Regions from separate parts of the Sporosarcina sp. P3 genome, predicted to be linked through region 2. Evidence: a T-box and tRNA genes for the amino acid it is inferred to sense, from the RefSeq annotation. Region 2 holds a T-box; the other holds one or more tRNA genes.

Region 1 (3,434 bases), on a different contig from region 2:
ATCACGTTATAACTTTGACAAAAAGCATGCAAAAAACCGCTAATTCAAATACGAATTAACGGTCTGCTTTATTCTGCATTTTGTACCAGTAAATCGAACAAGTTACTCAACCCGTATAAATAGCTGATTCCCTGTTATTACTTCTTCTCATCAATATGCAGAGTCTTGTCGTCTGTAAACTTTACATCCAACTCAAACTCATCATACGTATCAAGACCGTACCACTGCAGAATGCGATCAATCGCTTCTTCTTTAGTAGTTCCGCTATCGATCAAAATCTCCATAAACATCTTATGCATATCGTCAATTGCTTCATTTCCTTCGAGATCCACTTCTTGGAACTCGTTGACATACTCTGCATCATCAGGCTTTACATCTTCATAATCTGTTTCGATTTTCTTGCCGTCTTTCTTGATCGTCAAATCGAAATCGGTGAAGCCATAGCCGTCACCCGTGTTAATTGTGCTGCCTTCACCCTCATCTTCAATACTGATTGCCTCATCATTGTCCGGTGCCTCGTCTTTTGATGAGCAACCTCCTAGAAGTAAAATAGATGAAACCCCAACCATAGATAGTATTCTCATTAATGACATAAGCGCCACCCTTTCTAAAGTGTATACTACCTATATTATCACCGTAAAACAGCAACCTTAAACAAAAAAACGATCTCTTTGTAGACAGGAAAGTAAAGTAAACAGGAAATTAATGATATTTGCGCTCTAAGATGGAACCGAGCATTTGTCGAATCGGTAAGACTTGTCCGCTTGATAATCGAACTTTTCCATGATAATAGCCGACATGTTGTGTAATCGACATCTTCCTGACGAGATAGTGATCAAGCGTCTGGCATTGAAAGAATGGTTTAAATGTCAATTGGATATCATCTGAAAATTTCGTTTGAATTTTCCAAGCGCTTTTTGGGTCTTCTTTATCGCTCTTGAATACTACATCCTCATGAAATTTATGCATCGTACCTTCTACAAAGACCGCATTTTCTGTTAGTCCCGTGCCATCGGTCCAACGGCCGCCGAAATTCAAGCCGATACGTTTTCCACTTGTACGTTGAGAGGCCATTGCCCAGTCCCAATTCGTTCGGCCGTTCCACACGCCACGACCATAATCATAGACCGCGAAACTGTAATAAGGATTGAAATCATAGCGTCGATCTCCAACGCGAACATATCCGCCAGTCGGCATAATTGAATGCTTGGAAGTGAAGTGGAATGAATCTCGACTTTTCGGAATGACGACGTTCAAAGATTCATCTTTTTCGGGATGTATAATATGCAAATCTGCATGCAATACTTCATTATCAAAGTCAGGAATGAGAATTGACAAATGCGTTTCGCCTTGCATGTGGACGAGTTGAATCGTTATATCGTCATGTACGAATTTAATACTTTCAAGTGCCTCCTCAGGCATTTTAACGCGTCTGCCAAATGGGAGGGAAACATGTTTTTCATAGAAACGTTGAGTCTCGTAGTTGAGTATGTAAATTAGACAAATAACTTTATGATCTAGGTGTACAATTGAAGTAGTTAATAAAACGTCTTCCCCGTAAATGCACCAATTGTTCCAGCGCTTTTTTTTCCTGAAATGTCCTCTTAGATTGCTTCTCACTATTGGGTTGCGTGCGTATCCTATTGATTCGGGATTCAAAAGCCCCTTGGAGTCACACAGAGACACAGCTTCAGTCAACTCTTTTTCTTCATGCTGCATACCATTAACCACCTTTCTTGCCTATTGTCTTTTAAACGAACAGTTGATATACTCTATATTGTATCAGATATGAGGGGCATTAGCTCAGCTGGGAGAGCGTTGCGCTGGCAGTGCAAAGGTCAGGGGTTCGAGCCCCCTATGCTCCATTCAAACGATAGCGGCAGTTCTTGAGTACATCTTCAAGAGCTGTCGCTTTTTCTATTTAACATCATACTAGTCTACATATATTCCCCTTTATCATTCACAATGAAACTATTTACTGTTGTATAATTATTCATTATGTCGTATATTAAAAATATAGAAAATAATCGTTATAAGACTTCGTCCAATATATGTAGTATACAAGCAAACGTATACATATACTTATAGACAGGCGTCGGTAGGTAACTTATAATTGTATTAATTTAGAATATTTATACTAGTAGAGAGAGAAGGGGAAATGTATGAAGAAGATGTTTACAGCACTATTACTAATCCTAGTATTGGTCGTCGCTGGATGTAGTAGTAACGATGGAGGAGCAGGATCAACAGAGAAGTCCACGTTAAAGAATATTAAAGACAACAAGAAATTGGTGATCGGAATTGCACCAGGCTATTTCCCTTTTGAAATGAAAAGCATTGACGGCGGATTTGTCGGCTACGATATCGATCTAGCAAATGCGGTAGGGGAAGCGCTAAATACAGAAGTAGAATTTAAACAGTTCGTATTTGACGGCTTAGGACCAGCTTTGCAAATAGGTGAAGTAGATATGGTCATCGCAGGGATGACGATTCGCGGAGACCGTGCATTATCTATTAGTATGTCAAATCCTTATTATAAAACAGGTCAGGCGATCATGGTGCCAGCTGCCAATAAAGGTATCAAGTCATGGGAAGAGCTTGATGTAAAAGGGAATAAAATTGCTGTAGGGATCGGAACTACAGGAGCGTTACTTGCGAAGACTCAGTTCAAAAACGCGGAAGTCGTAGATTTCGAAGATTTCCCGTTAGCAGCTACAACAATGGGCTCAGGGCAGGCGGATGCAGTCGTCTATGATGAACCTGCTATTGCTGTATGGCGCTTGGAGCACGAAGGGGAAGTTCATCAACTTGAAGGTTTGCTGTCAGCTGAAAACTTAGGAATTGCAGTAAAGAAAAATGACTTTGAAACAATTCAATGGTTGAACTCATTTTTGCATAGCTATGTGGATAGCCCCGAAGAATTGGAATCCAGAAGTCGCTGGTTTGAGGAAAGCGACTGGCTAGATAAGGTTTCAGGAGAATAATATGGGTGGCTATGAATATGACTTCAGTGTAATATCGCAAAATATGGATATCTTTATTGAAGGGGCGCTGAAAACACTCGAAATTTCAGCAATCGCATTATTGCTGGCTATTCCGATGGGTATTATCATCGGAATGGGTCGGATTTCCCGCAATAGATTCATCCGTATTCTTTCCTCAGCCTATGTAGAAGTCATGCGCGGCGTGCCGTTGCTAGTACTATTGATTTGGATTTTCTTTGTACTCGGTCAATTTTTAAAACTCGGTTCCTATTGGGCGTCGATTATCGGTCTAGCTGTCTTTACCGCAGCATTCATTGCAGAAATCGTTCGTTCAGGCATACAAGGTGTCCCAAGAGGTCAGATGGAAGCGGCTCGTTCGTCAGGTATGACCTACTGGCAGGCTATGCGTTTGATCGTCTTGCCACAAGCATTCCGACGAGTGTTACCGCC
Region 2 (3,434 bases):
TACCTGCCCAAACTTGTTCATTCACTTGGAATTCAATGCGCTCCAGTTCTTCCTTTGTCACTTGTCCAAAATGGGAGAAGTCAAAGCGAAGGCGATCCGGTCCAACATATGACCCTGCTTGATTGACATGTTCCCCTAGAACATCTTTCAAAGCGCGATGCAATAAGTGTGTAGCTGTATGATTTTTGACTGTCAGACTTCGTGAATACTCGTCCACTTTTGCGCTAACTGATGCGCCTTCATTCAATTCACCTGAACTGATGAAGACCGTGTGCAAGTTCTGTCCATTCGGTGCTTTTTTCACGTCGCGAACTTCCGCTATAAACGATTCGTTGGAGATCGTTCCTTTATCAGCTATTTGACCGCCACTTTCCGCGTAGAAAGGCGTCTGGTCTAGCATAAGTTGTACGGTTTCTCCTTCAGATGCATGCGCGATCCGTTGACCATCTTGAACTAGGACGTTGACGATCGCGGTTGTTTCTAGTTGACCATAGCCAATGAATTCACTTGCTTCATGAATTTCACCAAGTACGCCCGATTGAACATGCATAGAGTCTGAAGCAGCACGCGCAGCACGTGCACGATTTCGTTGTGCAGCCATTTCTTCGTCAAATCCGATACGATCGACTGCCACATCTTCTTCAAGAGCGAATTCCTCTGTCAGTTCAAACGGGAAGCCGTATGTGTCATAGAGTTTGAATGCGTCGCTGCCTGAAACGATTGGCAAGCCTGAAGCTTTTGCCTTTTCAATGATTGTCGTTAGAATCGCCATACCATCATGCAAGGTTTCGTGGAAACGATCTTCTTCGTTTTTCACGACTTTCATAATGAATGCTTGTTTCTCATGGACTTCAGGGTAGAAGTCTTTCATGATATCCCCGACAATTGGCACCAGCATGTACATGAACGGCTTATCAATGCCTAGTTGTTTCGCGAAACGAACTGCTCTTCTTAATAGACGACGTAAAACATAGCCGCGGCCTTCATTGGATGGAAGTGCTCCATCTCCGATAGCGAATGCTACTGTGCGGATATGATCCGAGATTACTTTAAATGCTGTGTCTACTTGCGTAGATTCACCGTATTTTCTGCCTGATACATTTTCAACGGCTTCAATGATCGGCAAGAACAAGTCTGTATCGAAGTTTGTAGGCACGTCTTGGATCACCGATGCCATACGCTCAAGACCCATTCCTGTATCGATGTTTTTCTTCGGAAGCGGTGTGTACGTGTGATCAGGATTATGATTGAACTCAGAGAATACTAAGTTCCAAATTTCCAAATAGCGTTCGTTTTCTCCACCTGGATATAATTCAGGATCTGAGAAATCGTCGCCGTAAGTGGGGCCACGATCGTAGAAGATTTCAGAGTTCGGACCACTCGGACCTTCGCCGATATCCCAGAAGTTTCCTTCAAGACGAATGATACGCTCTTCTGGAATACCGATCTGATTTTTCCAGATTGCGTACGCTTCTTCATCTTCCGGATGGATAGTAATGGATAATCGTTCTGGATCAAAACCAATCCATTGTTCATTTGTCAGGAAATCCCACGCACGCACAATGGCTTCTTCTTTGAAATAATCACCAATAGAAAAGTTGCCGAGCATTTCAAAGAACGTATGGTGACGTGCTGTGTAGCCGACATTTTCAATATCGTTTGTGCGGATGGATTTTTGTGCATTCGTAATCCGCGGATTTTCAGGAATCACTCGTCCATCAAAGTATTTCTTCAATGTGGCGACTCCACTGTTGATCCATAGTAGTGATGCATCATCAACTGGCACTAATGCAGCTGATGGTTCTACAGTATGTCCGTGCTCTTGAAAATAGTCTAAAAACATTTGGCGAATTTCAGATGCCGTAAGTTTTCTCATCGTTTTGTTCCTCCTAAAATTAAAAAAACTCCCCCCCTTGTATAAAGGGGCGAAGATTTTATTGATCGCGGTACCACCCTAATTACCGCATGACGCGGTATCTCGAGTTGCCTTAACGCGGCAAGACGGCAGGGATTAACCTGCAACTTCGGAATAGCGTTCGCTGTAAATCTGAGAGAGCTTTTTCAGCCAAGAAGCTCTTTTCTATAACACAGAGTAAACAGGTACTTGTTCCTTCAACGTTTTTCATTATTTCTAAACGAATTATAGGAAAGTTCTTTCGCTTTGTCAATCCGTCACTTCAAGAAAGTCGAATGGCGATACGTTGTGCATGCCAATGAGGGGATCGATTCCAGTAAAATTGTCCATCGTTAACTTTGCTTGCGACGTATCACGTGGTTCAACTGTCTCTTTTGCAGGTGCTGTATGGCGCGTACTGGTTTCCTTAAGCGTTGATGTTTGAACTTCTTGTGTTTCTCCTGTAATGCGTTCTTGTAGCGTCGTCTGTCGTTCTGTTTCGTCTGTGCGCGCAATCCCTGCTTTAAATTCTTCCGCTTCCCCGCACAATATTAAGAAATTCTTCGCTCGTGTAATTCCTGTGTACAGTAGATTACGACGTAACATTTTCCGCTGACTTCTGACGATCGGCATGACGACAATCGGAAATTCACTACCTTGGGATTTATGGATAGAACAACAATATGCAAGTGTCAGCTGATTTAAGTCGCTCCGTTCATACTGCACTTCATTGCCATCATACGAAACGACCATGATCGCTTTTTTGTCAGTAGTTTCTTTCGCTAGCATGATCGCGACGACTTCCCCCATATCTCCGTTAAAAACATTGCTTTCCGGTTGATTGACGAGTTGCAGTACTTTATCTCCGACGCGATAAGTCGTTTCACCGAAAACCATTTCTTTTCTTCCCTCTGCAGGTGGATTCGTCACGTCTTGGATCATTTTATTCAAGCCATCTATACCTGCCGGACCTTTATACATCGGAGCCAGCACTTGGATGTCTTTAATGGAATGCCCTTTTGATGTCGCATTTTGGACGATTTGTTTGACTACAGGTAAAATTTGTTCACTCGATGCTTTAATAAATGAGCGATCAGACGTTTTCTTTGTGACGTCCATCGTCCATTCTTTTTGCTTGATCATATGCGCCATTTCAATGATTGTCGAGCCTTCACTTTGGCGGAAAATATCGGTCAATTCCACGACGGGAATTTTCCCTGACTGCATAAAGTCATGCAACACTTGTCCGGGTCCAACAGAAGGTAGTTGGTCTTGGTCTCCAACGAATAATAACTGTGCGTCGTCGCGGACAGCTTTTAACAGCTGATGCATGAGCCAAGTATCTACCATAGACGTTTCATCAATGATAATGAGATTTCCATCCACTTCCCGCTCTGTCTCTTCTTCGTCTTCCTGCCCCGTAAAACCAAGTAAACGGTGGATCGTCATGGCAGGTAATCCAGTCGATTCGGACATCCGCTTCGCGGCGCGTCCAGTAGGTGCTGCTAAAATAATCGGGAACGGCTCTTTTTTACGAGCA

Evidence for each region. A T-box is a leader RNA that pairs with one kind of tRNA and senses whether it is charged. The one in region 2 lies ahead of alaS (alanine--tRNA ligase), so its partner is inferred to be a tRNA-Ala.
Region 1: it has a tRNA-Ala gene. The T-box ahead of alaS (alanine--tRNA ligase) is inferred to sense a tRNA for this amino acid. The anticodon was not compared.

What each region holds. Positions count from the first base shown of each region.
Region 1 covers NZ_PDZE01000005.1:81,327-84,760, forward strand. The annotation lists gene CSV61_RS07910 (YusW family protein) at 138-593, opposite strand; gene CSV61_RS07915 (DUF2804 domain-containing protein) at 703-1,719, opposite strand; tRNA gene CSV61_RS07920 (tRNA-Ala) at 1,793-1,865, shown strand; gene CSV61_RS07925 (transporter substrate-binding domain-containing protein) at 2,163-2,984, shown strand; gene CSV61_RS07930 (amino acid ABC transporter permease) at 2,986-3,434, shown strand, end outside.
Region 2 covers NZ_PDZE01000001.1:17,467-20,900, reverse strand. The annotation lists gene alaS (alanine--tRNA ligase) at 1-1,876, opposite strand, end outside; T-box leader at 1,919-2,125, opposite strand; gene recD2 (SF1B family DNA helicase RecD2) at 2,165-3,434, opposite strand, start outside.